4 regions of the Martelella sp. UBA3392 genome follow, and region 3 is predicted to be linked to each of the others. Evidence: predicted binding sites of a transcription regulator. Region 3 holds the regulator's gene; each other region holds the start of a gene.

Evidence for each region. Region 3 encodes LexA, which represses DNA repair genes until DNA is damaged. Its sites were predicted from a motif close to TGTTCNNNNTGTGTTCNG; they were not measured.
Region 1: a site for LexA is predicted at 2,035-2,052, ahead of B4E36_RS04765 (energy-coupling factor ABC transporter ATP-binding protein). Genes of this name have one in related genera too.
Region 2: a site for LexA is predicted at 1,834-1,851, ahead of B4E36_RS04570 (helicase-related protein). Genes of this name have one in related genera too.
Region 4: a site for LexA is predicted at 7,201-7,218, ahead of dnaE (DNA polymerase III subunit alpha). Genes of this name have one in related genera too.

Annotation. Positions count from the first base shown of each region.
Region 1 is NZ_DEPM01000064.1:555-8,435, forward strand. It holds gene B4E36_RS04750 (acyl-CoA thioesterase) at 1-24, shown strand, start outside; gene B4E36_RS04755 (biotin transporter BioY) at 55-627, opposite strand; gene B4E36_RS04760 (energy-coupling factor transporter transmembrane component T family protein) at 624-1,244, opposite strand; gene B4E36_RS04765 (energy-coupling factor ABC transporter ATP-binding protein) at 1,244-1,921, opposite strand; gene B4E36_RS04770 (winged helix-turn-helix domain-containing protein) at 2,072-3,271, shown strand; gene B4E36_RS04775 (response regulator transcription factor) at 3,264-3,983, opposite strand; gene B4E36_RS04780 (DUF4189 domain-containing protein) at 4,278-4,658, shown strand; gene B4E36_RS04785 (sensor histidine kinase) at 4,935-6,875, shown strand; gene B4E36_RS04790 (glutathione S-transferase family protein) at 6,842-7,429, opposite strand; gene B4E36_RS04795 (MBL fold metallo-hydrolase) at 7,448-7,881, opposite strand, start outside.
Region 2 is NZ_DEPM01000061.1:9,804-17,684, reverse strand. It holds gene B4E36_RS04570 (helicase-related protein) at 1-1,596, opposite strand, end outside; gene B4E36_RS04565 (LytTR family DNA-binding domain-containing protein) at 1,914-2,762, opposite strand; gene B4E36_RS04560 (DUF6622 family protein) at 2,842-3,354, shown strand; gene B4E36_RS04555 (DUF3309 family protein) at 3,593-3,748, shown strand; gene B4E36_RS04550 (hypothetical protein) at 3,781-3,966, shown strand; gene B4E36_RS04545 (acetyl-CoA C-acetyltransferase) at 4,110-5,291, opposite strand; gene phaR (polyhydroxyalkanoate synthesis repressor PhaR) at 5,491-6,042, shown strand; gene rpmF (50S ribosomal protein L32) at 6,144-6,329, opposite strand; gene B4E36_RS04530 (glutathione S-transferase family protein) at 6,508-7,155, opposite strand; gene B4E36_RS04525 (biosynthetic peptidoglycan transglycosylase) at 7,225-7,881, opposite strand, start outside.
Region 3 is NZ_DEPM01000227.1:4,903-11,211, forward strand. It holds gene B4E36_RS18290 (tripartite tricarboxylate transporter substrate binding protein) at 1-240, opposite strand, end outside; gene B4E36_RS18295 (sugar phosphate isomerase/epimerase family protein) at 402-1,229, opposite strand; gene B4E36_RS18300 (dihydrodipicolinate synthase family protein) at 1,234-2,391, opposite strand; gene B4E36_RS18305 (Gfo/Idh/MocA family protein) at 2,394-3,548, opposite strand; gene B4E36_RS18310 (nucleotide sugar dehydrogenase) at 3,767-4,933, opposite strand; gene lexA (transcriptional repressor LexA) at 5,219-5,926, shown strand.
Region 4 is NZ_DEPM01000090.1:6,993-14,873, reverse strand. It holds gene xth (exodeoxyribonuclease III) at 1-146, shown strand, start outside; gene B4E36_RS06630 (tetratricopeptide repeat protein) at 199-993, opposite strand; tRNA gene B4E36_RS06625 (tRNA-Leu) at 1,540-1,626, shown strand; gene B4E36_RS06620 (porin) at 2,011-3,090, opposite strand; gene dnaE (DNA polymerase III subunit alpha) at 3,515-6,982, opposite strand; gene B4E36_RS06610 (GntR family transcriptional regulator) at 7,469-7,881, shown strand, end outside.

The DNA.
Region 1 (7,881 bases), on a different contig from region 3:
TGGCTGTTTTCGTTTCTCGATTAGCGCGGGGCCGGCCGATGCTGGTTCCGTACATCAGGCCTCGTTGGAGAGGCTTTTCGGCAGCAGCGGATAACCGACCATCACCGCGCGCGCGGCGAGCGCCGCCAGCACCGCCTTGATGATATCGCCCGGGATGAAGCCCATGGAGCCTGCGACGGCAGGGGAAATGCCCATGCCGATGCCATAGGCGAGCCAGGCGATGCCGAAGAAATAGACGACCACGATGCCGCCGGCGAAGGCCGCGATGAAGAAGCCGAAGGTCTGGCGCAGCGCATGATCGGTTTCCGCCGCATATTCGGCAAGCGCGCCCGCGACATAGGCCGCCGGCAGCCAGCCGATGAGGAAGCCTGCCGTCGGAGCCGCGAAACTGCCGAGGCCGCCGCGCCCGCCGGCAAGCACGGGAAGCCCGATCGCGACCAGCACGAACACCACCAGCACGGCCGCCGCGCCGCGCCTGCGCCCGAGGATCAGGCCGGCGAGCATGACGCCGAGCGTCTGCGCGGTGATCGGCACGGGAATGAAGGCGAGCGGTATGGCCGGCAGCAGGCCGAGCGCCACGATGATGGCCGCGAAAAGCGACACCAGAACCAGATCACGCGAGTTCATTTGACGTTCCTTCTGTCTTCTCCGCGAATGCCGCGGGCATCGATGGCGTCGGCGATACTGTCGGCATCGCGCAGGGTCAAGATGATCAGCGGGACAATCGCGCCCCGCGGGCGAAACCGTATCCCCCGGGCCCGGTGGGCATCGCGGATCGCGCCATAGCGGGAGAGAATATCCGGCACGAAGCGGATGACAAGCCCGACCGCCAGCCCGATATCGGCCGCGCGCACCAGCCCGGTCTTCTCGAGCGGCCGGGCGGCGCGCGTGATCGTGTCGATAAAGTCCGGCACGGAGGTCGCTGCCGTGATGGCGGCGGCCGCCAGCATCAGCGCCGAAAGCCTGAGCACGGAGACCAGCGCCTGCTCCCAGGGATTGAAGATCAGGCTGAAGCCGCCGACGAGCAGGACGGCGAGCGCCATCGGCACCAGCCGGGCCAGAGCCGGACGCAGTCTGATCGGCAAAGTGAAATAGGCAAATGCTGCGACGGCGGCGAAACCGGCCAGCCCCCAAAGGTTTGCCGTGAAGAACACGGCGAGCGAAAAGATGACCAGCCCGCCAAGCTTCACGCCCGGGGCCATGCGGTGGAGAATACTGTCTGCTTCGACATAGAGCGATTGCATCAGCGGTTCATCGCCTCGTATCGCGCGATGACGTCTTCCGGCGCGCCGTCTCCGGCAAGTCGCCCCTCGTGAAACAGCAGCACCCGATCGAAACCGCCCAGGATGGATAGATCGTGGGAGATGATAATGACATCCTCGTCAAGCGCCGCGATCGTATCGGCGACGCGGCGACGGTTCTTGAGATCGAGCTGGTTGGTCGGCTCGTCGAGGATCACCAGAGAGGGACGTGTGGCAAGCACGGCGGCAAGGGCGGCAAGCTGAAGTTCCCCGCCGGAAAGCTCATGGGCGCGGCGTCTGGCGAGATGGGCGATGCCGAGCCGGCCGAGTGCCTCCTGCGCGCGCTCGGGCACTTCAGCCTTGGCAACGCCGCGCGCCTTCAATCCCAGTTCGATATCGTCCTGAAGGATCGGCAGGATGATCTGGTTCTGCGGCGACTGGAACACAAAGCCTGCGTCCGCCATCACCGCTTGCGTTTCGGAAACAGTATCGCGGCCGTTGACCGCGACAGTGCCGGTCGTGGGCTGGGTCAGGCCGTTGATCAGCCGCGCGAAGGTGGTCTTGCCGGAGCCGTTGAGGCCGATCACGCCGACCCTGCGGCCGGTCAGCGTCAGCGTCAGCGGATGAAGCGCCGTGCGGCCTTCATGCGTTACGCCGGCCTCAATGAATTCGATCTGCAATCTCGCCCCCGGACATTTTTTCCTCTTATAGGCATGAAAGTCCGGTTCCGGAAGGGTCGTTCCCGCTGCTGCACAGGTTGCCGGGACGTCGCGTCAGGGCGGCGCGGATAGGATGTTCTTATTTTGTCCGAATCGGATTAGGCTCGCGCCATGACCATCACGATCTCCAACGCCGATGCCCGGCGCATCTTCCTCGCCCGACAGGGGCTCTCCATTCCGCCCGGCAGGGCGATGGACAAGGCCGGGCTTCTCGATCTGATCGAGACGATCGGCTTCGTGCAGGTCGACTCGATCCGCACGGTCGAGCGTGCGCATGACCTGATCCTGTTTTCGCGCAACCAGACCTTTCGCCGCGAGCATCTGACCGCGCTCTTGGAGCGCGACCGGGCGTTGTTCGAGCACTGGACCCACGACGCCTCCATCATTCCGATGCGGTTCTATCCCTATTGGAAACACCGTTTCCGGCGCGAGGAGGAGCGTCTGCAGGAGCGCTGGCGCAAATGGCACGGGGAGGACTTTGCCGCCGCGTTCGAGCACACCTATGAACAGGTGCGGGCGAACGGCCCGATCTTCGCGCGCGAACTGAAGCAGGACGATCACGTTTCCGGCGGCTGGTGGAACTGGCATCCAGCCAAGACCGCGCTGGAATATCACTGGCGCACCGGCCATTTCGCGATCTGCCACAGGCATAATTTCCAGAAGGCCTACGATCTGGCTGAGCGGGTGATACCCGGCCAGTATCGCCTTGAGGAAGTTGACCACGCGGAATTTGTCGACTGGGCCTGCCGCGCCGCGCTCACCCGGCTTGGCTTCGCGACCTCCGGCGAGATCGCCGCCTTTTTCGCCGTCGTCACGCCGCAGGAGGCGAAGGATTGGGTGGATGCCAATGCGGACCAACTCGCCGAGGTGCAGGTGGAAACCGTCGACGGCGGCAGGCCGCGCGCGGCGGTGGCGCTTGCCGAGGAGATGCCGGTTCTGTTCGACGTGCCGGAACCGCCCTCGCGGGTGCGCGTCTTGAGCCCGTTCGATCCGCTGCTGCGCGACCGGGCGCGGGCGGAACGGCTGTTCGGCTTTTCCTATCGCATCGAGGTCTTCGTGCCGGAGCCGAAGCGGCAATACGGCTATTACGTCTTTCCGCTGATCGAGGGCGACCGCATGATCGGACGGATCGACATGAAGGCCGACCGCAAGCGTTCCTCGCTCGACGTCCGCAGGCTGTGGCTGGAGCCGGGCGTGCGGGCCTCTTCCGGCCGTTTGGAAAAGCTCGACGCCGAGCTTGCGCGCCTCGCCCGTTTCACCGGTGTCGATAAGGTCGACTACCTGCCGGGTTGGCGGGACGAGGCTATCTGATCTCGACCGTCGCGGTGAAGCTGGTGCCGACGAGGCGAATCGTCTTGATCGGCAGGTCCATGTCGATCGCCCCGGCCTTGTGCTTCAGCCTTTGAATGATCGCGTCGATGCCGCGCGCCTCCGGCCGGTCGTCATAGCCAAGCTCGGCGGACAGTACAGCGCGGCTGACCGGATTGCCGCCGCCATCGGCAAGCAGTTTCAGGAAATCGAGCTCCCGGCCGGTAAGCTCGATCCGGGTGCCGTCGGGCGCGGTCAGCGTGTAGCCGACCGTATCGAGCTTCCAGGGGACTGCTGCAACGGAGGTCTTTTCGGAGAGGCGACGCGCCAGATTGTTGACCGCCAGAAGCAGTTCATCGCCATCAACCGGTTTCGTCAGATAGAGATCGGCGCCGGCGCTATAGCCGCTGATACGGTCCTCGCGGCCGGCACGGGCCGTCAGCATCACGATGCCCACGCCTTCGGTTTCCTTGGCAAGTTCCTCGGCAAGTTCGAAACCGCTGATATCGGGCAGGTTGACGTCGATGATGGCGACATCGAACTTCTGTTTTCGCAGTGCCCGGTAAAATTCGAGCCCGGAACTCGCTTCCGTCACCGTGTTGCCCCGCATCGTCAGGTAGTCGGCGAAGCTCTGCCGCAAATCCCGCTCATCCTCCACGAGAAGAATGCGGATTCCGTGTGCGTCGCCTTCTGCCTTTTGTGTCTGGCCAGCCATTGTGTGATGGGGCTCCCCTTGAGCGAGATGTGATGAGGCATGCGTCGGGACATATTTAATGTACGGCTTTGCTGACATGTCAAAGCCTGCCGTCAGGATGAGGCGGCCCGAGGTCGGCTTCGCTCCAGTTTCCAGATCGTCGCGTCATGTTTCGTTACATTGTATTACTTTATTTCCTGGATCGTGGGCAGCATTGGCGTGGTTTATATTTGATGCGGGTAAATATTTATTTTAGCATGAACAAAGTGCCGGGGACGCTGCCGGCGGTTTCAGCGGTTTCGGATCGGGGGACACATGAAAAAGTTTCTGGAAATGGTCGTCGTCGCGGCAATATGGGCGCTGCCGGCCGCGGCATTCGCGGGCTCCAATGTTGCGGTTGCCTATAGCAACTCCACCCAGGATGTCGGCTTTGCCGAAGCGGACTCCGAATCGGCGGCTAGCGACAAGGCGATGTCGGAATGCGGCAAGGGCGGCGCCGGCGACTGCGAGATTGCCTTTTCGGGCGCGGATATGTGCGTTTCGCTCGCGCGGGCGACGAGCAGGGCCGCGATGGGAATCGGCGCGGGTTCCAGCAGGCAGGCCTCCCAGGATGAGGCCATGGCAAAATGCGCCGAGGGTGGCGCGGAAGGCTGCAACATTCACGACACTTACTGCGCGCCGTCGAACCTCGAATAGCAGCGGTGATCAGGTTTTCGTCCGGCGCTCGGGGCGATTTCGTCTTGACGCAACGCGCCTCATCATTGCTTGGCTATAATGGTCGCAGCGGCAGCGACGCCGGGGCGCATGCCGCCTTCGCTGCGCCGCCGGCGTCTCGTTGAGGCGATGCTCCGGCCAAGCCGGATATGAGGGAGAAAATCGCGTTTGCGCCATCAATGCCGTCTTCTGTTCTGCGTGTTTTCAGTGCTTGTTGCCGCGATGCTTGCGGCCGTCGGTCCGGCGCGCGCCGATGTGATGTCCGAACCGGAATTCGCGATTTTCGCCGATCCTTCAGCGACTTTGACTCTGGCTGATATTATCGGAGGCGACGCCAACTTCAGGCCGGTGAAAAATCACGGGATTCCGGCACAGTTCACCACAGATGCGGTATGGCTGCGGGTTACCATCTCATCCGAAAAGACGATGCGGGCGGTCATGGCGCTGACTCCGACCTTCGTCGAGTTCGTGGACATCTATGCAGCCGATGAACGCCCCGGCCTGTCGGTGGCGGATTTCGCTCATTTCGGTCTCGGCGCGGGCCGGCCGCTTTCCGATGACGCCTTGTCCGGTTTCGAGGATGCGGTGGCGCTCGAACTCGGCGCCGGCATTCCGAAGGTGATCTATATCCGCGCTGCCTCTCCCAATGTCATGATGATGTTGAATGTGCGGTTCTATCAGCCGAGAGACTATCTGATGCACAAGGCGCTGGTCTCCACGGTCGGCGGCGCCGTGATCGGATGCATGGCGCTGCTGCTTGTCACCCAGCTCATGCTCTATCGCTCTGATCCCGATCCGCTCTATCTGTTTCTAGCGCTCAGCACGATCTCGGCGGCAGCCTATCATATGGGCAGTCTCGGTTATGCGCGGCTGCTGTTTTCCGAGGGCGGCAGAGGCAATGATCTGTTTCTGGCCTTCTTTTCGTCCTTCGGCTTGTTGGCCGGCGCGATGACGACGATGCGGGCGTTCGACCTCACCAGTCCGCGCCACTGGATGTATTGGGTCTGCGTCATCTCCGGCGCAGTCGGCCTTGTTTCCACGCTTTCGATTTTCGTCGGACTCAACCTCTACACAGCGCCGGTGCGCAACATCTTCATACTGGCCTGCGTCACGCTTGCGGCCATCTACGGGTTGGTGACGATCAGGCCGGGAGACTGGGCAAGCTATCTGCGCGCCGCCGCCTTCCTGGTGCTGTGGGTCGGAATGACTGTCATGCTGCTCTATTACTGGAATGTGCCGGGCCTGCCCGACTGGGCCTCAAAGGGCTACGCCATTGCCTGCCTGCTGGAGGCGCTGCTCCTCACTGCCATGCTGAGCTGGCGGCTCAGAGCCGCCCATCACCTGAACTCCGCCCTGCAGGAAAAAGCGCTCCAGGCCGCCCGCAGCGCCGGGCAGCGGGCGGCTGAAATGGTCGAAATACGCACCGCCGAACTCGCAGAGGCAAAACGCACCGCCGAGGCCGCGCTCGAAGCCGAGCTCCAGCAGCAGAAAAACCAGGTCCGTTTCATGGAGGTGATCTCGCACCAGTATCGTACGCCGCTCGCCTCGATCCGGTCCAGCGTCGATACGATGGAACTCGGGCTCAGGGACGATGACAAGGCCAACCATCTGCGGATCGCGCGGATACGGCGCGGCATTGCCCGTCTGGTCGAAGTGCTTGAAATCAATCTGGAGCGCAGCCGGGTGCAAGGCCTGGCGCTGGAGCCGGAGGCAACCGCCACGCCGGTCAGCATGATCGTGCTCGATGCCGCCCGCAGAAGCCGGGACCTGATGCCGGATGCCACCATTACCGTGGATATCACGGAGGATGCGGTCGGGGCGGCGATCTGCGTCGATGCCGATATGGTCAATCTGGCGCTGGTCAATCTTCTCGAAAATGCGGTGAAGTATTCGGGGCCGACCGGCAATGGATCGGTCATGCTGTCCGTTGAGATTGTCGGCGGCAATGTCCGGATTGCCGTTGAGGATCAGGGAATAGGCATTCCGAGCGACGAAATCGGCAAGGTGCTGCAGGCCAGGGTGCGCGGTTCCAATACAAGCAGGATAAAGGGCACCGGCATGGGGCTGTCGCTGGTGTCGCGCATCGCCACCGCCCACGCCGCCGCCATTGATATCGAAAGCGTCGAAGGCGGGGGAACGATCGTTATGCTTTCCTTTCCGATCGCTCAGGCCGGAGCGAGTCTGGAAAGCCGCGCGTAGTAAGACTCCAGTCGTTTTCCGAGCGGCACCTGGTATCGGGGTTGCCAGCTCAGCACGTAATAGGCGGCTGCGTCCGGCAGGGTGAAGCGATCACCCATCAGGAATTTCTGATCGCCCAGTTCCCTGTCAAGCTGCGAAAGCCCCCGCTCGATGGCCTGCCGGCCCATCGCCTTGACCTCTTCCTGCGCCTCGGCGGAACTGGCGAAAGCCGATGGCCGCTGCACCAGCGCCGTGCCGCGCATATGGATCGACGAGACGATGAAATCGAGCAGCTCCAGCGCCCTTGCCTCGCCATCGGGGTCCGTCGGCAGCAGTTCGGCCTCGGGATATTTGCGGGCAAGCCAGAAGGCGATCGCCGGAAACTCCGTGAGCAGCCTGCCATCGTCGCGCAACAATGCGGGAACCTTGCCCTTCGGGTTGATCGCGAGATAGTCGGGTTGGCGCTGATCGCCTTTCCTCACGTCGAGCTCGTGAATTTCGTAAGGTACGCCGATGATGTCGAGGAGCAGAACAATCCCGTCGGAACAGGCGCCGGGCGCGTGGAACAGCTTCATGGATAACTCCCGAATGACTCAGTGATCATGATGATCATGGCTGCAATATTCGTGATGCACCGGCGGTTTCCCGAGGCTTTCGCGCATATCCTTCATCTCCTCGAAGAAGGGGATGGGCACGCGGTTGGGTCGGATCGGCGCATTGTCGAAATCGTCATACAGCGTTCGCAGCGTCACGACAACGCGCTCGGCGTCGTTCCAGTCGCGATATTCGCCGAGTTCGATCTTGTATGCGGCGTCGAGATAATCCACGCCCTGCTCGTAGAACGGACGAGCCTTCTCGGTAATTTCGAGCAGGTAGTCGCGCATCTTGCGCACGTCTTCCTTGGTGGACAGCGGGCCATGGCCGGCGACGATGATCTCGACATCCATGTCCAGCACCATGTTGCAGACATTGATCCAGCGGGCGATCGGCCCGTACCAGGCGATCGGCGTGCCGGCGGAAAACAGGA
Region 2 (7,881 bases), on a different contig from region 3:
GAGCGCCTTCAGCGCCGCCGCTTCGATCGCCTTGGCATCGGGACCCTCGGCCCCGGACACGGCTTTGAAACGGAAGCCCGCCAGTTCCCCCACATGATGTCCTTCCACAAAGACATCACCATTCACGCTCACTTCAGCTTCAAGCATCGCATTCTCTCTCAGGCGCTTCATCAGCACAGATGTCCTGCGGTCAACGAAGCGTTTCGTCAACCTCTCATGCAGCGCATCTGACAGCCGATCCTCGATTTTCCGTGTCTTTTCCTGCCAGTGTGTCGGATCGGCAAGCCATCCGGGCCGGTTGGAAACATAAGTCCATGTTCTGATCTGGGCAATCCGCGCCGACAACGTATCGATTTCTCCATCGATCCGGTCGGCGTGTTTTACCTGCTTTGCCAGAAAATCCTCGTCCACCGTGCCGTGCTGGACAAGGTCCAGATAGAGCGAGGCGATCAGCTCGGCATGCTGGGCGGGGGTGATCCGGCGATAATCCGGCAGCGCGCAGGCTTCCCACAAAAGCTCGATGCGGGCGCGGCGGTCTGCCTTGCCGGCAACGTCGGGATTGCGCGCCAGAAACTCGAGCGCGCGCTGGTCGACCGCCGGCAGGGCCCGCGTCAGGCCCGGCACGCGCGGCACGTCGTCAAGGCTCGCCTTCAGGTTGTCGAGAGAGGTGAAATCGAGCGCCTTGGAGCGCCATTGCAGCACCCGGACGGGATCGAACTGGTGCGATTGCAGCCGTTCCACCAGCTCATCATCGAACGGTGCGACCCGGCTGGTGACGCCGAACGTGCCGTCGCGCATGTGGCGGCCGGCGCGGCCGGCGATCTGGCCGAGCTCGCCGGGATTGAGGTTGCGGTATTGATGGCCGTCGAACTTGCGATCCTGGGCAAAGGCGACGTGGTCGACATCGAGATTGAGCCCCATGCCGATTGCATCGGTCGCCACCAGATATTCGACGTCGCCATTCTGGTAGAGCTCGACCTGGGCATTGCGGGTGCGTGGCGAAAGCGCGCCCAGCACCACCGCCGCCCCGCCGCGCTGGCGACGGATCAGCTCGGCGATCGCATAGACCTCCTCGGTGGAAAAGGCGACGACGGCGGAACGCCGCGGCAGTCGGGTGATCCGTTTCTGGCCGGCATAGAAAAGCTGCGACAGGCGCGGCCGTTCGACCACGGAAATGCCGGGAAGCAGTTTCTGCAGGATCGGCCGCATGGTCGCCGAGCCGAGAAGCAGCGTCTCCTCGCGTCCGCGCAGATGCAGGATACGGTCGGTGAAGATGTGGCCGCGCTCCAAGTCGCCGGCAAGTTGCACCTCGTCGATGGCGACGAAAGCGACATCGGCCTCGCGCGGCATGGCTTCCACGGTGCAGACGCTGAAGCGCGCCTTGGGCGGGGCGATCTTCTCCTCGCCGGTGATCAGCGCGACATTGTTGACGCCGACGCGCTCGACGATGCGGGTATAGACCTCGCGCGCCAGAAGGCGCAGCGGCAGGCCGATGACGCCGGAGGAATGCGCCACCATGCGCTCGATCGCGAAATGGGTCTTGCCGGTATTGGTCGGACCGAGCATCGCGGTCACGCCGCGCCCGCTCAAGATCATTGCTTCAGAATTCAATGTCCGGTCCCGAATGATGTGGTCGGGGCCAAAATCTCGCCCCCGACGGTCTTTCATATCCGCACGGGCCGGCTCCATCGGCCCGCAGCGGTCGCTCGCCTATAGATGGCCCGCCCATCGCCGACAAGCAAGAGGGCCGCGCGATTTCAGCCGCGAAAACGCCCTTTCATTAAGTTTTGGAACAGATGCGAACGAATCACAGACGAATCGCTGACTCTGCTGTTTTCCCGGTTTGTTCACGGCTAGATGTTGCGGAAACGCTTCGTGCGCGGTCCACATCTGGATTCGGATTTCTTGCGGGATCATAGCGAAAGGCCGGATTCGGCCATCGCGTTAACCATTTGCCTCAACAGCAGGCCCGCTTGGCGCAGGTCATCGAGACAGGAACGGCTGACGGGCAGGCGGCCGCCGGCGGTGGTTTCAACGAACACCTTGCCGTTCTCGCGCCGGACGGCGGAAACGGCATCGAGCGCAACCCAGTGGGAGCGGTGGATTTGCAGGCCCGCTACCGGCGCGGTCTCCTCGATCGCGTCCTTCAGCCGGATCAGCAGCATGTGGCGGCCCGCGCCGGTGGTGACCTCGACATAATGATCGCTGACGCTGAGCGAGACCAGCGGTCCGTGCCTTTCGACCGGCAGGCGCGCGAGCAGCCGCGGCGGTTGGGGCCTTTGCGGCTCCTCGGTTTCCGCCGGCTTGTCGCGCGCCAGAAGCTCCATTGCCGCAACGGCGGCGGTTGCGATGATAAAGGCATGGGTCGCGGTCGCGGCAATTGCAGACGGCGCGAGCGCCGCAATGCCTTCGACCGCGATCGTGACGGGCAGCACCGCGACGGTGGCGGCAAGGCCCGCGACAAGAATAACGGCCACAAGCGCGAAATGGCGCGGCGTCCGGCGGGCTCTCAGGTGAAACCGCGTCCACTTTGCAAAAAAATGCGCCGCCCAATAGGTCAAAAACGTGGTCGCCGCCCAGAAGGCGAAGCGCCCGGCGAGCGAAAACGCCGATTGCGTATCGAAGGGGCCGGACCAGGCGAGCACGGCGGCGAGGATAAGAAGCAGGCCATGCACCCGCCAATTGGCAAGATCGCGCTGCATCTGGCGAAGCGTGAATTGCAGGCCGCTGTCATTCGCGAAGTTTTCGCGCAGTTCGTTCATTCCCTGTTTTCCCGATGGCTCGGAATGTTATGGCAGCGGCCAAGGTTATCGTTTCCCCAAGATGAAAGGAACAGCGGAAATGCTTATCGACATTATCACCGGTACGCCTCTTTACGTCTGGCTCATCCTGGCGCTGCTCGTCTATCGCGGCGTGAAGCGGCTTTATCCGCGCGACGTTCATCTGCGTGCGTTCGTGATCCTGCCGCTCCTGTTTCTGTTTCTCGCCGGTCACCGGCTGGCTACGCTTGACTACACCCATGCGGTGCTTGTCGGGCTCGTCGGCGGCCTGGTTGTCGGCGCGTTGCTGACGGTCATGCTGCGGCCGCAGGATCGGCTTTCCTATGCCGGCGGGGATAGCGCCCATGTCGAGGGCGAATGGCACACGCTGGCGATGGTCCTGGCGCTGTTTGCCGCGCTTTATGCGCAGAATGCCGGCCTCGCCGTAAACCCGGCGCTTGCCAACAACGTGCCGTTCATGCTCGCGGTCAACGCCGTGATCGGCCTTGCCACCGGCTTTTCCACCGGGCGCGCCGCGGCCTATCTGCTCAAGGTAAAGAGGCTCGCAAACGCCGGTGAAAGCGCTCCCCGTTAACTTTCGGGCCAAAGCCGGAACGAATCAGCGACGAATCGCTTACCCGTCGATTTTCCGGTTTTGTTCACCGCTAGATATGGTGCGGGAAGGATTTGTTAACCATATATTTCAAGCGGTTGGCGCTGCCCGCGCGCGCAGCCGTTAACCTTTTCCACGCCGCCTTCGGAAGATGGGCTGGGAACAAAATTTTGCCCGACCGCGTTTAGGCTGCGAACATCTGAACGGAGAGGGCAATCACATGCTGGGCACCATTCTTCTCATTATTCTGATATTGCTGCTGATCGGCGCGCTGCCGCGTTGGGGTTATTCGACCAACTGGGGCTACGGGCCGTCCGGCGGTCTCGGCCTCGTGCTGCTGATCGTCATAATCCTGCTTCTGGCAGGCTATATCTGACAAAGACCAAAGATAATTGGAGACATGACCGCATGAAAAAGACCGTTCTCGCCATCGCAATCCTTCTTCCGCTTGCAGCATGCAGCACGCAGCAGCGCAACGCCACAATCGGTGGTGGCCTGGGCGTAGCGACGGGCGCCGCCGTGACGGGCAACACGACCGGTGCTGTTGCCGGGGGGCTTATCGGCGCTGGCGTCGGCGCTGCAACCGCAAGGTAATCCAGGATTGCCCCGGCAAGGTCATTCATGCCGGGGCCATCTAAAGCGGCGCGCGCCTCGGGCTGTCGCGTCAAGATCGGCTCGAAGCATCCCCCCGCTCGTCGATCCAGGCGTCGCTATTTGCGACGCCTTTTCTTTTGCGCTCAGGCGCGTTCCACGCACATCGCAACGCCCATGCCGCCGCCGATGCAAAGCGTGGCGAGACCCTTTTTCGCATCGCGCCGGCGCATTTCGTAAAGCAGGGTCGTCAACACCCGCGCGCCGGACGCGCCGATCGGATGGCCGAGCGCGATCGCCCCGCCATTGACATTGACCTTTTCCGGATCGAGCGCCAGTTCGCGCACCACCGCGCAGGCCTGCGCCGCGAATGCTTCGTTGGCCTCGATCAGGTCGAGATCGCCGACTTCCCAGCCGGCCCTCGCCAGCGCCTTCTGCGATGCCGGGATCGGGCCCGTGCCCATGACCTGCGGATCGACGCCCGCCGTTGCCCAAGAGACGATCCGCGCCAGCGGCGCGATGCCGCGCCTTTGAGCATTGGCCGCGTCCATCAGCACCAGCGCCGCCGCGCCGTCATTGATGCCGGAGGCGTTGCCGGCGGTCACGCTGCCGCCATCCATGAAGGCCGGGCGCAGGCGCTCGAGCGCGTGCGGGGTCATGCCCTCGCGGATGCCTTCATCCTGATCGACCACCACCTCGGATTTGCGGGCGGCAACCGTGACCCGCACGATCTCGTCGGCGAAGCGGCCGGCGGCGCGGGCGGCCTCGGCGCGGTTTTGCGAGCGGGCGGCATAATCGTCCTGCACCGCCCGGGTCAGGCCCCAGCGCTCGGCGATGTTTTCCGCCGTCACGCCCATGTGATAGCCATAGAATGCGTCGACCAGCCCATCCTTCAGCATGGTGTCGACCATGGCGGCGTCGCCCATTCGCGTTGCGCTGCGAAGATGGGCGCAATGCGGCGACAGCGACATCGATTCCTGTCCGCCCGCCACCACGATCTCGGCATCGCCGGCAAGGATCTGCTGCATGCCGAGCGCGACCGCCCTGAGCCCCGACCCGCAGAGCTGGTTGATGACGAAGGCGGTTTTCTCAAAAGGCATGCCGGCGGCCATCGCCGCCTGTCGGGCGGGGTTCTGGCCGGCGCCTGCCGTCAGCACCTGGCCGAGGATCGCCTCATCGACGTCCACCGGCGAAACGCCCGCGCGGGCAAGCGCTTCGGCGATCGCCACCGCCCCCAGCTCATGGGCGGGCACGCTGGAAAGCGCGCCGCCCAGAACGCCGATCGGCGTGCGCGCCGCGCCTGCAATAACAATGGCCGAACCGGACATGTTTCTCTCTCCCCGTTTCATGATAGCGGCAATGTGCAGAAGCCGGTTTGCGAAGTCAAACGGGCCGCCGCCGCCGCTTTGCCGCGCAGGAAAGGCCCCGCCGCCGGCGTCGCTGCATTGCGACAAAATCATTGTACCGGGGCCGGTTTTGAGGTTACATCAAGGCGGGAAGAGGAAACAGATCGCGGGAGGAGGCACAATGCCCGTAAGCGACGGACCAACAATCATCAAGAAATATGCCAACCGCCGGCTCTACAACACCGGCACCAGCAGCTACGTCACGCTGGAAGACCTGGCCGACATGGTGAAAAGAGGAGAGGATTTCACCGTGAAGGACGCCAGGGCCGGCGACGACATCACCCATACCGTGCTGACCCAGATCATCTTCGAACAGGAGGCGAAGTCCGATCAGGCGATCCTGCCGGTTTCATTCCTGCGCGAGATCATCGGCTATTACGGCGACCAGATGCAGGCCATGCTGCCGGGCTTTCTCGACAACGCCATGAAGGCGTTTTCCGAGCAGCAGAGCCATATGCGCGAGCAGATGGACAAGGCGCTCTACGCCAATCCGCTGAAACGCGAATATTACCGCAAGGAAGAGGCCGCGCGTCAGGCCGGCCTCGGCGCCACCAGCTACCGCGCCGCGGCAGACGAGGAAGACCTCGATGGCATGCACACTGCGGCCGCCGGCGACCTCGACGACCTGCGCCGCCAGTTGCGGGTGCTGCAGGACCGTATCGACAATATGTGAGCGACGCCGGGCGGAAACGCCCGGCCATGAAATGCGCCGCAACAAAAAAGCCGCCCCTTGGGACGGCTTTTTTCAATTCAGCGGAAATGCTGCCTGATGGATCAGGCGCTTTCCTTCGGCGTCAGAACCTGGCGGCCGCGATACATACCGGTCTTAAGATCGATATGGTGCGGACGGCGCAGTTCGCCGGAATTCTTGTCTTCGACATAGGTCGGAGCCTTGAGAGCGTCGGCAGCACGGCGCATACCGCGCTTGGACGGGGTCGTTTTTCTTTTCGGTACAGCCATTGGACTACTCCACTTGGGGCGCAAGGCACAATCATCGGCGGGTGAAACCACCGCAAGATCGCCCTTGGAATTCTTGAAATTTGGCGCGCTTATACAGGGCAATCCGGGGTTTGACCAGTCCCCCCGGCATTTTTTTGACTCATTGGGAAGCCGGGCGGAAACTTGGCGGAGACCGGGCTCAGACTTCGTCTTCCGGAACCACCCAGCTTTCGGCAAGCGCGCCGTCACGCCAGCGCTGGAAAGCCGGCACGCTTCTGATCGCGGTCATATAGGCGAGCGCGGTCGGATTGTCGGTAAGTTCATAGACCTCGAACCGGTTGACCACCGGCGCATACATCGCATCGGCCGCCGAAAAAGACCCGAACAGGAAAGGCCCACCGGAGGTCTCGAGCGCGTCGGCCCACAGCGTTTCGATGCGCCGGACATCGGCTTTGACGGCGTCATCCACGGCAAGCGGGGCGGGTTTGCGGCCGAAATTCATCGGGCAGGCCCCGCGCAGCGCCCGGAAGCCGGCATGCATTTCGGCCGAGAGGGCCCGCGCCGCCGCCCGCTCCACCCTGTCGGCGGGCCAGAGCTGGGCTTCGGGATAAAGCTCGGCGACATATTCGATGATCGCCAGCGATTCCCAAACACGAAACTTGCCGTGATGCAGCACCGGCACCTGACCCACGGGCGAGACCTCGCGAAAGCGCGGATTGCCGGCGGGAAAATCGAACGGGATCAGTACTTCCTTGAACGGAATGCCGGCAGCCTCCATCGCCAGCCACGGCCGCAGCGACCAGGAGGAATACTTCTTGTTGCCGATATAAAGCGTCAGATCGCTCATGCTTCACCCTTCCGTTTGCGCCGGAGTTAACCGCATTTCCCCGCCCCGCGCCAACAACAATGTCGAATGTCAGTCATAAAGGCAGGTGATATAGGCGCCCGAGCGCCCGGCCAGCCGCTCCACCCTGGCGGCGAGGTTCTGCATATGTCGGCTCGGGGCGGCGGCCTGCCGGCCCACCGGATCGGGCAGCGACACGGCGAGCAGCGCGGCCTGCCGCGCCGTCAGGTCCGAAGCCGAGACGCCGAACTGTTCGCGCGCCGCCGCCTCGATGCCGAAGGTTTCCGGCCCCCATTGCGCGATGTTGAGGTAGATTTCCATGATCCGCTTCTTCGGCCAGACGATGTCGGCGGAGATCGCCAGCGGCAGTTCCAGCGCCTTGCGCAGATAGGAGCGGCTGTTCCAGAGATAGAGGTTCTTCACCGTCTGCATCGGTATCGTGCTCGCCCCGCGCACGGCCTTGCCGGCCAGCGCATCCTCGACCACGGCCTTGTACTCGCCCCAGTCGATGCCGTCGTGATTGCAGAACTGCCCGTCCTCCGACATCATCACCGATTGCACCAGCACCGGCGCGATCTCGTCGAAGGGCACCCATTGCCGGTCGTAGCCGGTAAAAAGCCGGGCCATCATCGGCACCGAAACCGGATGGACGAAGGACGGCCGGTAGAGCGGCAGCAGCAGATACGGCAAAAGCACGATCACGATGATTGCGATCACGCCATAGCGGAT
Region 3 (6,309 bases):
CGCCTTGGTGCCGATCGAGCCGGACGCGCCCGGCTGGTTGACCACGACGACTTCCGTGCCAAGCGCGTCGGCAAGGATCGGGGCCACCACGCGGGTGACCTGGTCGGTCGAACCACCCGCCGACCACGGCACGATGATGTTGATCGGCCGGTCGGGCTGCCAGGTTTGGGCGGTGGCCGCGCTGGCGGCGAACATCGCGATTGCGGCTGCGGAAACAGCCAGCTTCGAAATCATGGACATGATAGTCTCCTCCCTTGACTACTGGATAGTAGGTTACGGGCGCCTGACCTCGTGTCAAGCGACCAGATTCCGCAGTTTTCGGCCGATCCGCCGGGGAAGCGCTCCTCTTGCTCCTCCCCCGGCCTTCCGACCGCCTGCCTGCGCAAACAGGTAATTCAAACTCAGCAGCAGCCGGCGGCGCGTTCGATGATGACTTCCATCACCGCGTCCGGATCGCGCTTCCACCAGTTCTCCGCTGAAAAAATCTCAACCTCATTCAGTCCAGCAAAGCCCTCGGCCTCCACGGCTGCGCGCAGGTCCGGGATATCGATGACGCCATCGCCCATCATGCCGCGGTCGTTCAGCATGTCGGTGGTCGGCACCAGCCAGTCGCAAAGGTGAAACGCCAACAGCCGCGCCTTCCCCGCGCGGGTGATCTGGGCCTTCACCGCAGGGTCCCACCAGATGTGGTAGACGTCGGCGGCAACGCCGATGCCGTCGCCGAGCCGGTCGCAGATGTCGAGCGCCTGCGCCATCGTGTTCACCGCGGCGCGGTCGGCCGCATACATCGGATGCAGCGGCTCGATGGCGATCTTCACGTTTGCGGTGCGAGCATAGTCGAGTGTCTTCGCCAGCCCTTCCTCGATCATGGCGCGGGCGCCATCGATATCGCGGCTGTCCTTCGGCAGGCCGCCGACGACCATGACAAGGCATTCAGCGCCGATGGTCGCGGCCTCATCGACAGCGAGGCGGTTGTCGGCCAGAACGGCATCCGTCAGCGCGCCTTCGGCCGTGTACCAGCCGCCGCGGCAAAGGCCGGAAACAGCAAGCCCGGCATCGCGGATCTGGCGCGCGGCCTTGTCGACGCCAAGCGCCTGCAACTGGTCGCGCCATGGCGACAGGCCGCCGAAACCGTGACGGGCGCAGCCTTCGATCGCCTGATCGAGTTTCCACTGTGCCCGCGTGGTCGCTGTGTTCAGCGAAAGCCTTTCGGGGGTGATCACCGCCATGCCGTCAGACCCCGATGCCGTGGGTGGCCATCACCCGCGCGGTGCGGGCTGCGGCCATCTCGGTATCCGCGATCAGCCCAGCCGCATCGGCAAGGCGCACGATCTCGGCCAGGTGCTGCGCCGAGCGGGCGCTCTGCTGGCCGCCGAGCATGGTGAAATGGTCCTGATGGCCCATCAGATAGGCCAGGAACACGACGCCGGTCTTGTAGTAGCGCGTCGGCGCCTTGAAGATATGGCGCGACAGCGGCACGGTCGGCTCCATCACCGCGCCCCATCGCTGCATGTCACCCTTCGCCAGCGCAGCAAGCCCGGTGGCCGCCACGGGAGCGATCGGATCGAAAATGCCGAGAAGCGCGTGGCTGTAACCCTGGTCGTCGCCGGCGATCAGCTCCGGATAGTTGAAATCATCGCCGGTATACATCTTTACGCCATCCGGCAGGCGGCGGCGCATGGCGATTTCCTTTTCGGCCGAAAGCAGCGAGATCTTGATGCCGTCAACCTTGTCGGCATTGTCCGCAATCACCTTCAGGCAGGTATCCATCGCCGCCATGTGATCGGCGCTCGCCCAATAGCCTTCCAGCGCCGGGTCGAACATCTCTCCGAGCCAGTGCAGCACGGCCGGCTGCTTCAGGCCCGATAGAATGCGGCCATAAACGCGGGCGTAATCGTCGGCGCTGTTCGCGACCTTGCAAAGCGCGCGCGAGGCCATCAAGATCACCTGACCGCCGGTGGCTTCGACCGCCTCGCACTGCATTTCGTAGGCCGCGATCACGTCATCGATGGTCTTCGCATCGGCCGGGTCGAGGTGGTCGGTGCCCGCGCCGCAAGCAATCGAATGACCGCCGGCTTTCGCTTCCTTCACGGAACGCTGGATCAGCTCCAGAGAGGTCGGCCAGTCCATGCCCATGCCGCGCTGGGCGGTGTCCATGGCCTCGGCCACGCCGAAGCCGAGCGACCAGAGGTGATGGCGGAAGGCGAGCGTCCGGTCCCAGTCAACATTGCAGTCGGACCAGGGATTGTTGTCAGCGAGCGGATCGACCACCACGTGCGCGGCGGCAAACACCTTGCGGTTCCACGGCCCCCTGTCCGGCGTCACGCTGGCACCGGAAAAGGAGAAGGTCTCGATGCCGCCGGAAGCGGTCGGAAGCTTGATAGCGGTCATGATCAGATTCCCAGATCTTCGAGGTCGACCCAGCGGCGTTCGCGCGCGCTCTTGTAGCCGGCTTCAGCGAGCTGCACGCCCTTGGCGCCCTCGGTCAGCGTATAGGCCCAGGGACCGTCCTCCAGCACATGGCGCAGGAACTGCTCCCACTGCACCTTGAAGCCATTGTCGAAGACGGTGTTGTCCGGCACCTCTTGCCAGTCCTCGAAGAAGTTCATCTTCTGCGGTTCGTCGGGGTTCCACACCGGCTTCGGCGTATTGGCGCGGTGCTGACTGTAGCACTTGTGCAACCCGGCAACGGCGGAGCCGTGGGTGCCGTCGATCTGGAAGGTTACGAGATCGTCGCGGCGAACGCGGGTGCACCAGCTTGAATTGATATGCGCGACGATATCGCCTTCCAGCATGAAGGTCGCATAGGCGGCGTCATCGGCGGTTGCCTTGTATTCCCTGCCCTGCTCATCGATGCGGGTCGGGATATGGGTCGCGGTGGTGCAGGAGACCGACTTTACCGGGGCGATGACATTGTCCAGCACATAGCGCCAGTGGCAGAGCATGTCGGAAACCATGCCGCCGCCATCCTCGGCGCGGTAGTTCCAGCTCGGGCGCTGCGCCGGCTGGTCCTCGCCGGTGAAGACCCAGTAGCCGAATTCGCCCTTCACCGACAGGATCTTGCCGAAGAAGCCGTTGTCGCGCAGCCGCTTCAGCTTGACGAGGCCCGGCAGGTCGAGCTTGTCGTGGACGATGCCGTTCTTGACGCCCTTTTCCTTGGCATAGCGGGCGATCTCGACGGCCTCTTCCAACCCCTCGGAAACCGGCTTTTCGGAATAGACATGCTTGCCCGCGTCGATCGCCTTTTTCAGCAACGTCGGACGCAGTTTGGTGGAGGCGGCATCGAAGAAGATGACATTGTAAGGGTCGGCAAGCGCCGCATCGAGATCGGTGGTGACGCGCGCAACGCCGTGGCGCTTCGCCAGTTCCTCGATCTTGGCGGCATTGCGGCCAACGATGATCGGGTCCGGCATCACAAGCGAGCCGTCACTCAAACGCAGACCGCCCTGATCGCGGATCGCGAGCACCGAGCGGATAAGATGCTGGTTCATTCCCATGCGGCCGGTGACGCCGTGCATGATGATCCCGATACGATTGGTATCAGCCATAGAATTCCTCCCTGAACTTGGTCATTACCTACCAGTTAGTAATAAACGCGTCAACAAGGCAGACTGACAAAAATTAATAGCGCGGAAGCGGGAGACATACGGTCACTCTCGCGAGCGAAACCGGACCGGAAAACCCCGGCAGCGACGTTACATCGGCGCCGGAGAGCCGCAGATTGATGGTCGCCGGCTCAGGTTTCTCGTAACGCGGTTGCGGCCGATCAGTCGGCGCCGAAAAGGTCGCGGGTGAAGACCTTTTCGGCGACATCGCGGATTTCATCGGTCATTCTGTTCGCAACGATCAGGTCGGCATTGTTCTTGAAAGCGTCCAGATCCCTGCTCACAGGCGAATTGAAGAAGGAATCGTCCTTCAGCGCCGGTTCGTAGACGGTGACCGGTATGCCCTTGGCCTTGATCCGCTTCATTATGCCCTGAACGGAGGATTGGCGGAAATTGTCGGAACCCGCCTTCATCACTAGCCGGTAGATGCCGACCGACTTCGGCTTCAGCGCGATGATGCGTTCGGCGATGAAGTCCTTGCGGGTGGTATTGGCGTCGACGATGGCGCGAATCAGGTTCTGCGGCACCTCCGAATAATTGGCCAGAAGCTGCCTTGTGTCCTTGGGAAGGCAGTAGCCGCCATAGCCGAAGGATGGGTTGTTGTAATGGTCGCCGATGCGCGGATCGAGGCCGATGCCCTCGATGATCTGCCGCGAATCCATGCCGTGGGTGACGGCATAGCTGTCGAGTTCGTTGAAATAGGCGACGCGCATGGCGAGATAGGTGTTGGCGAAAAGCTTGATCGCCTCGGCCTCCGACGCCCCGGTGTAGAGCACGGGAACATCCTTCTTCAGCGCGCCTTCGACCAGAAGGCCGACAAAGGTCTCCGCCCGGGCGGAACGCTCGCCGATGACGATCCGCGAAGGATTGAGGTTGTCGTAGAGCGCCCGCCCCTCGCGCAGGAATTCCGGGGAGAAGATGATGCGGTCGCTTTGAAAGGCAAGCCGCGTGCGGTCGGTAAAGCCTACGGGTACGGTGGATTTGATGATGATCGTGGCGGCGCTGCCCGAGGCCAGCACATCACTTATAACCCTGGTCACCGACGAGGTGTCGAAGTGATTGGTCTCGGGATCGTAATTGGTCGGCGTGGCAACGATCACGAAATCCGCATCGCGATAGGCTGCCGCCGCTTCGGTTGTCGCCTTCAGCCGCAGCGGCTTTTCCGCCAGATAGCGCTCGATCTCACTGTCAACGATCGGGCTCCTGCCGGCATTCAGTGCATCCACCCGCCCCGGATCGATATCGATCGCCACCACCTCGTGGTTCTGCGCCAGCAGGACCGCGTTCGAAAGCCCGACATAGCCGATACCGGCAACCGCGATTTTCATGTTTCACTCCAGATCGATCCAGTGGCCCGGTCACGCTCGCCGGTTTATCGCCCGCGGCACATAAATTGGCAAGTCGCCCGGCACGCGCTCCGGCTTCCAAATGGACGGCTTTCGGCATGGAATGGCTTTTGAGACGAGACCGGCCTGCCGGTTTGTCGATTCGGCGCCCGAGCCGCATCGGCGGTGCGAAACCCCTTGATTGCCGGGCCTGGGGGCGGACTTGCGGAACACAGTGAGAACATGTATATTCGTTCTGGATTTGTTTCGAAGGGCCAGGGGCAGGAAATGCTGACACGCAAACAACAGGAATTGCTGTATTTCATTCATGAACGGATGAAAGAGACCGGTATTCCGCCATCCTTCGACGAAATGAAGGAAGCGCTGGACCTCGCGTCGAAATCCGGCATTCACCGGTTGATCACCGCGCTGGAGGAACGCGGCTTCATTCGCCGGCTCCCCAACCGCGCCCGGGCGCTGGAAATCCTGCGCATGCCGGACAGCGTCATCGGCCAGCAGCCGCGCCGGGGCTTTTCGCCAAGCGTGATCGAGGGCTCGCTCGGCAAGAAACAGGAAGAGCCGAAGGCGCCGGCCGGCGCCAATGACAGCGGCTCGACCGGTATTCCGGTCATGGGCCGGATTGCCGCCGGCGTGCCGATTTCGGCGATCCAGGAAAACACCCATCAGATCACCGTGCCGGCGGAGATGCTGGGCGCGGGCGAACATTACGCGCTGGAGGTGCAGGGCGATTCGATGATCGAGGCCGGGATTTTCGACGGCGACACCGTGATCATCCGCAACATCTCCACCGCCTCGCCCGGCGATATCGTCGTGGCGCTGGTCAATGACGAGGAAGCGACGCTGAAGCGGTTCCGCCGCAAGGGCGCGTCGATCGCCCTGGAAGCGGCCAACCCCGCTTACGAGACCCGCATTTTTTCGGCAAACCAGGTCAAGGTGCAGGGCAAGCTTGTCGGCCTGATCCGCCGTTACCACTGAAGGTCAGGGTCTCAGGAACCGCGATGACCGGCAGGTATTCGCCGGAGCGCCAGTCATAGAGCCGGTGCCTGTTCCACGGGCGCGTCAGCGCTCTGACCGACGTGCTGACTGAGAGCGTCATGGGGCCGCAGGGCGGTTTTGCTGCCGTGGGCGGCGCAGCCGCAGCGTCCGCTTTGCCTTCTCTCGGCGGATTGGCATTGCTTGCTTGCTGAACGATTGCCCCGCCCCCGTCCGGCTCCGCAACCAAGCGCCGTATGTCGCCATCGCCCGTAATTCGACTGCCAGCCGGCGGCAGCGTGAATTGGAAGGCGCCGTGCTGGCGGCGCATCGCCGGCGTGATTAGGTATGCGCCGGAGCGGCAGGGCTGGAAACCGGGGCGGGAG
Region 4 (7,881 bases), on a different contig from region 3:
ATGGCATCCGCATCGATCATATGCTGCTATCGGCCGAAGCCGCCGACAGGCTGGCGGCCACCTCGATAGACAAGAGTGTACGAAGCTGGGAAAAGCCATCCGACCATGTGCCGGTGATCTGCCAGTTTGATTGCGCCTGGGCCTAGAAAGTTTGAGGCTTGGATGCGGCGGCTTGCCGCAGGTCCGGACGTGTGCGCCTCAGGGCGAACTGGTGCTCATATTATGCGCGAGCGCGATCGCGCCGCGGCGGTCATTCTCGTCCACCACGGAAAAGCACTTTTCCTGCAGATCACGAATCCAGCTGCAATCACCGATCTGGCAACGATCGGCCGCCATGGTGAGATATGCAAGACCGAGCACCGGCTGGCCTTCGTTGAAAATCAGGTCGCCGAAAACGGCCATCGCACTGATATTGCCGTTCTTTCTGGCAAGGTTCAGCCATTTCTTGGCGAGGCGCACATTCTTCGCGCCGCCCTCGCCATTCAGGATCATCTGGGCGAGTTGGAACTGCGCCTCCGGATTGCCGAAGACCGAAGCGGCCTGAAAATAAAGCTGGCGGGCCTGCGCCAAGTCCTTCTCCACCGGCGTATCCGGAATGCCGGCCTTGTAGTAGCCGGCAAGCGCGAGAAGCGCATTGACATAAAATCCGGTATCGGGCGAGCCGGGCTCGACATCGTGGTTGACGATCTCCGCATAGGCCTTAAACGCCTCGTAGTCGTTTTCCGGCACGCCATCACCGAACGCATACATATTCGCCAGCGCCCAGCGCGAGCCGGTATGGCCCTTCTCGGCAGCGTAGCGATAGGCTTCGACCGCCTTCTGCTTGTCGCCGTTCTTGTAGGCCTTGAAGCCGAAGCGGAACAGATCGAAACGCCCGGAATCCTTGGGTATGTCGTTGGAGATATCAAAGGACGATACCGGCGCGCCGGCCATGACGAGCAAGCCCGCCGCCACCACATACACGCCTGTCTGTCTCAGAATTGCCTTCATCATCAAACGATTTCACCACGTTGTCGAGGGCGCAAAGATCTTGTCGGATAAAACCGCGATCGCACGTCCGGCGGACTGCTGCGCGCTCTGTCCCCTTTCACATGCCCCGTGTTTGTGGCGGGAAATAGACGCTAACGCCGGGATCGTTTGTACGAGAGAACTGAAACAATTGCTGTGACAGAAGAGCCACAGTCATCGGATTCATTGGAAAGCGTTAACATGTCGATGACGCGGGAAGGCCTCGGCTCTCCCGCCAAGCGCATCGTCCCGCGCTCCAGGCGAGGTCACGGACAAACGCTGCCGCAGCGCTTTCAACAAACGCTGCCCGTTCATCACCTGATCCCGTGTGGAACCATCGGCCCAATTGCCTTGCTCTATTGCGGAAGTCGCTTCGCCATACTACACATCGCTCACCGCTTCGCCGATTGCGGGGAAGCGGATGCAGGTTGCGGCTTAACTTCGCAAAAACGCGCGCCGGAAAGGTCGATACCCCTTCTCCGACGCAACCAGGCGGAAGTCGAGCCATTCCCGTGTTCGGGAAGACCTGTTGCGGGCGTGGCGAAACTGGTAGACGCAAGGGACTTAAAATCCCTCGACCGGATGGTCATGCGGGTTCGACCCCCGCCGTCCGCACCAGCCTATCGGAGAACAGCAATCAGGCGCTCTGTCGACGCTTCCAGCGGTGCACGGTCGGACCGAAAAAGCGGCGAATCATATCCAGATCAGCTCGGCGTTTTACAGCAATACCGCCCGTCTCAGGGAACGATCCGTGCTCACAATCATCAGAAGCGCCTGGTCGCCGAAATACTGCAGAGCTGAACGAACTCCGCGTCAGCCATTGCGCCTCATTGACGTCCGCAGACAAAGCAGGTGCCGATTTTCGCAATCGAGGCCATCCGGACAATCGGCAAGGAGACCAAGCTCGCCAGCCGCAAAACACAGAGAACGTCACCGCTCTTCTGCACAACGAAAAAGCCCGACCAGACGGCCGGGCTTTTCCTGATATCTAAAGGCGTCTTCTTAGAAGTCGCGCTGCAGACGGAACCAACCAGCCCAGTAATCATCAGCATAGTACTGATCAGGCGTATCGGTGTAACGAACGTTCAGCTTGGCGCTCAGACCTTCGACGATGGTGTAGTCGAAGAGTACGCCAGCGGACCAGAAGTCCTCATTGTCGGCACCCGGAATGTTAGCCGAGGTCCACTGAACAGCAGGCGTCATCGCGAAGTTGTCGCTTACGTTCAGCTTGTAACCGGCGGCCAGAGCCCACTCGGCATATACGCCCGGAATAACGGTCGGGGTCGCCAGCGAGTAATCCTGGAAGTCGTTGGCGCCGTAGGTAACGGCATAAGCGTTCCAGCCGGTTGCATAGATAGCACCGAGGTCAAGAGCGCCCGGGCCAAGCGCCAGCGAGGCCATAGCGCGGAAAGCAGCTTCTTCGTTGTAGGTGTCGTAACCGACATCGAGCTTGGCGCCAACGCCGCCAGCCTGGAAGCCGATACGGCCCGAAACGCCGAGGTGCGGTACATTGTTGCCGCTGTTCATCAGGCCGATCATGGACGGCTCAAGAGCGTCGAGCGAGATGCCGCCTACGAAACCATCGCCGGTGTAGACGTAACGGACCGAGTTGAACTTGGTCTGGCCGTTCAGGTCATCGATTTCGCCGAGAAGGCCCTGATCCCAATAGCTGTTGAAGTAACCAGCCTGAAAACCGCCAAGAGCGAGGTAGGTCTCGTCGAGGTAGGTAGTGGAGGAACCGTCATCGGAATAATATTCGGAGTTCAGCGAGATGAAACCGGTCAGAACACCGAGTTCGGTTTCGGTCTTCGAAGAGATGTCGATATGGCCGCGAGTCCATACGTTCCAGCTATCCGGCGAATTCGCACCGGTCTGAGCGTCAATCTGGAAACGGATGTAACCACCGATATCGAGGCAGGTTTCAGTACCCGGGATGTAGAAGTAGCCGGCACCAAAGGCGTCGCAGATTTCTACATAGTTGGCAGCTACAGGCTCGATGACCACAACCGGGTCGGCTGCCTGGGCGCCGGAAGCTGCCGCGACTGCTGCAGCGGAGCCGAGAAGAAGGCTCTTCACGTTCATAATGACCTCCAAAAGGTTTTAAAGCGGAATGGGTTTTTCGCCTGAGCGTTCCCTGCCCCATTCCGGGTTTCAAGAAGATCGGGCTGTCTAGACCCTCGCTTCTGACTATGAACATACAAGACCGCCGCCCGATCGCAATCGTCAATCGCCCGCATAACCGCCGCCGAGGCTTCCTTACCGGCTTGCTGTTGCCGATACGCAACAAGTTGGGGTCGTGGGAGCCCCAAACCTTTACAAAAGGTAAAGAAAACAAGCGTCAACAGAGCGGCTCCATCCAGCCACCGCAAGCAGGCCGCGACAAAAACGCCGCATATTCTGCGACTTCGACGTGCAAACGCGCCCAATACCCGCCAAAAACGAAGCGAAGTCCGGCTTTCGACCACCGCGAAAACGAATCGAACCTGATCACCTCTACCGCAAAGGGCTAAACGAGTTCGACGTCAACCACGCCCGATACCGCGCGCATGGCTGACGCCACTTCCGGGGAGAGCCTGTACTTGCCCGGAAGCTCGACCTCCACTTCACGCAGCCCCTCGTTCTGGATAACCACGAAGGACACGACCCCGTCTCCGCTGCTGTTCAGGTGCCGGGACAGCGACGCCAACGGCGAATCATCGCGCAGGTAGACGCGCATCGCGCTTTGCTGGCGCACAGCCTCTTCCTCGAGCGACTGGACCGTCTGTATCCGCATGCCGATGCCTTCGGGACGGACATCGGCCGCCACGGTGATGACAACAGAGGTTCCCGGTTCCAGAAGGTCGCGGTATTGATAAAGCATCTCGGAGAACAGCACCGCCTCGAACTGGCCGGTCGCATCCGAAAGCGTGATGATGCCCATACGGTTGCCGGTGCGCGTCTTGCGCTCCTGCTTGGCCACCACCGTGCCGGCCAGGCGCCCGCGGCCGGCACCATTCTTCACCGAAAGCGAGAAATCGGCAAAGCTCTGAACGCGCATGCGGGACAATATATCGGCATAGGCGTCAAGCGGATGGGCGGTCTGATAAAAGCCCAGCATCTGGAATTCGCGCATCAGCCGCTCCGAATCCGGCATCGGGGTATAATCCGGTAGCGTGATCTGAGGCAGGTCGCCGGCACTGCCGAAAATATCTGCCTGTCCGCTCGTCTTGTCATCCTGGCTGCGCTGCGCCAGACCGATGATGCGATCGAGACCGGCCAGAAGCGCCGCGCGATCCTTGCCAAAGCAATCGAAGGCGCCGGCGCAGATCAGGCTTTCGAGCACCCTGCGGTTGACGAGTTTCGGGTCGATCCGCCGCGCGAAATCCTCCAGGCTATCGAACGCGCGGTCCCCTCTGACCGCGACGATGTGATCGACCGCCGCCTCGCCGACGCCCTTGATGGCCGCGAGTGCATAGAAAATCCGTCCTTCGCCCGGCTCGAAATGCCGGAAGCTGGTCTGCACCGAAGGGGCGACGACCTCGATGCCGAGACGCTGCGCATCATGACGGAAATCGTTCAGCTTTTCGGTATTGGCCATGTCGAGCGTCATCGAGGCCGCAAGGAACTCGACAGGATAATGCGCTTTCAGGAAGGCCGTGTGATAGGACACGATCGCATAGGCGGCGGCGTGGGACTTGTTGAAGCCGTAATTGGCGAATTTCGCGAGCAGATCGAAAATCTCGTTGGCACGCTGTTTCTTGACGCCCTTCTCCACCGCGCCCTCGACAAACCGGACCCTCTGCTTGTCCATCTGCTCCTTGATCTTCTTGCCCATGGCGCGGCGCAGAAGGTCCGCTTCGCCGAGCGAATAGCCCGCCAGCACCTGTGCCACCTGCATCACCTGTTCCTGGTAGATGATCACGCCCTGGGTTTCGGCTAGCAGCGGGTCAATTAGCGGGTGGATCGATTCGATCTCCTCCTCATTATGCTTGCGCGCATTATAGACCGGGATGTTTTCCATCGGGCCCGGACGGTAGAGCGCCACCAGCGCGATCAGGTCCTCGATACGGTCCGGCCGCATGCCGATCAGCGCCTTGCGCATGCCAGCGCTTTCCACCTGGAACACGCCGACCGTCTCGCCGCGCGCGAGCATTTCGTAGGATTCGGGATCATCCAGCGGGACGAGCGAGAGATCGACCGCTATCCCCTTTCGGGCGATGAAATCGACCGCTGTCTTCAGCACCGTCAATGTCTTCAGGCCCAGAAAGTCGAACTTCACAAGTCCGGCCTGTTCCACCCATTTCATATTGAACTGGGTGACCGGCATGTCGGAGCGCGGATCACGATACATCGGCACGAGCTGCGACAACGAGCGGTCACCAATGACGATACCCGCCGCATGAGTCGAGGCGTGGCGATAAAGCCCTTCGATCTTCTGAGCAATCGCGAGCAGCCGACCGACGATCGGTTCCTCTTCCGCAGCCTCCTGAAACTTGGGTTCGTCCTCAATCGCCTGGGCGAGCGTCACGGGGTTGGCGGGATTGTTGGGAACGAGTTTGGAAATGCGGTCGACCTGACCATAGGGCATTTCGAGCACGCGCCCGACGTCGCGCAGCGCCGCGCGGGCCTGCAGTGATCCGAAAGTAATGATCTGGGCAACCTGCGCGCGACCATATTTCTCCTGCACGTAGCGGATCACTTCTTCGCGCCGGTCCTGGCAGAAGTCGATATCGAAGTCCGGCATCGACACGCGTTCGGGATTGAGGAAGCGTTCGAACAGCAAGGAAAATCGTAGCGGATCGACATCCGTGATCGTCAAGGCGTAGGCGACCAGCGAACCCGCGCCGGAGCCGCGTCCGGGGCCGACCGGAATATCGCGCTCCTTCGACCATTTGATGAAGTCGGCAACGATCAGGAAGTAGCCCGGAAACTTCATGCCTTCGATCACGCCGAGCTCATAGTCGAGCCGCTCGAAATAGTCCTCGCGCGTGTGGCCCGGGCTCAGGCCCACATGGGCAAGCCTCGCCTCCAGCCCCTCGCGCGCCTGCCGGCGCAGCTCCGCGGCTTCCGCCCGCTCCGCCTCTTCGGGATCATCTGAGGCGCCGGTGAAGCGTGGCAGAATGGGCATGCGGGTATCCAGCACGAAGCTGCATCGGCGCGCGATCTCCACGGTGTTCTCGATCGCTTCGGGCAGATCGGCAAACAGAGCCGCCATTTCTTCCTGTGATTTCAAATAGTGATCCGGCGTCAGTCTGAAACGGCGATCGTCGGATACGATCGCATTGTGCGCCACCGCCATCAGCGCGTCATGCGCCTCGAAATCATCGCGGCTCGGGAAAAACGCCTCATTGGTCGCGACCAGCGGAAGATCGAGTTCATAGGCGAGAGCGATAACCCGACGCTCGTGCTGGACATCGAAATTGCCGTGCCGCTGCACTTCCACGTAGAGCCGGTCGCCAAAAGCGGATTTCAGGAATGCGAGCCTTTCGGCGGCCTTCGCCTCGAAACCGGAAATAACGGCCTCGTCGATCGGGCCGGTCCGCCCGCCGGTGAGCGCGATCAAACCGTCCGAATGCGCGCTGAGCCATGACTTCGTTATATATATACTGTCATGCCCCTCTCCGCCGAGATAGGCCTCACTGACAAGATGCATCAGATTGGCATAGCCGGTCGGATCGGCGGCGAGAAGCACGATTGACGGTTTCTTCGGCGGCAGATGCCCGCCGCTACGACGCTCACCGTCGCCGCCATCTTCCATATCGATCGACAACTGGCAGCCGATGATCGGCTGGAGCCCCTCGCCCACGGCCTTCTGGGAAAACTCCAGCGCACAGAAGAGATTATTGGTATCTGTCACCGCAATCGCGGGCTGCCTGTCGGCCACGGCGAGCTTCATCACCGTTTTCAGCGGCAGCGCGCCCTCGAGCAGCGAATAGGCCGAGTGAACGCGCAAATGCACGAAACGAACCGCCTGCTCTTTGCCTTCAGCCTGCATCTCGAGATCACTCCTTCACCGCCGCCAAATCAAATGCGTCACCCGATTTTGGCAGGCGAGCAACGCCGGTGCAATCACTCGTCTCGCAATGCACAGAAACCTATAGCGAGCTCACGATCAACGCCATGCTGGCCAGGAACAGGCTGACTGAGAAGAAAGCCGCGATGTCGCGCAGAATATCGGTCATGATCGCCTCCGTTTTGCTTATAGTCCTTTTATGTTCTATTTTTGTTCTCATTACAAGTCGTTTTATTGCTGACGAAAACAGATCACACCGCGCGGAGAGACTCGAAACCCAGACAAGCATCTGAAAATATGGACGATATTGGTACATGTCCGCGTTTGAAAAAACTCGGCGAAGACCTCTCTTCGGCACCCAATCCGCGGAACCCGGCTTGCCTTTCTGATAGCCACCGCGGATCTGGGGTAAAGCCAAATGTGTACTTACGACTTGCATCGGGTATAAATTATACTCACAATACCCATATGCAGAACAAAACCAAACAGGTCGTCGCCGCTATCGGTCGGTGGCTGGAAGACAGGATTGACAGGGCATCGCCCGGCGAGAGGCTTCCGACCGTCCGTCATCTGATGCGCGAATTCGGAACGGCGCAGCGCACCGTGGAGGCGGCGCTGAAGCCGTTTCTCGAGGACGGCCGTCTGATCGCCCGTCCGGGTGCGGGTATCGTCGTCGCCGGCATGCCCGAGGAGAAGGAGCCCGAGAATTATGCCGCGGACCTTCTTATACTCTATCGCAACTCCGACAGCAGGCTGGCGCGGGTGACGCTGCAGGAGGTCGCGACACGGATAAAGTCCGCCGGCTTTTCAGTGCTGCAGCTCGGCTTTTCGAGCGACGCCCAGGCGATCGACGTGCTGGAACGGATCGGGCGGTTCCGAGC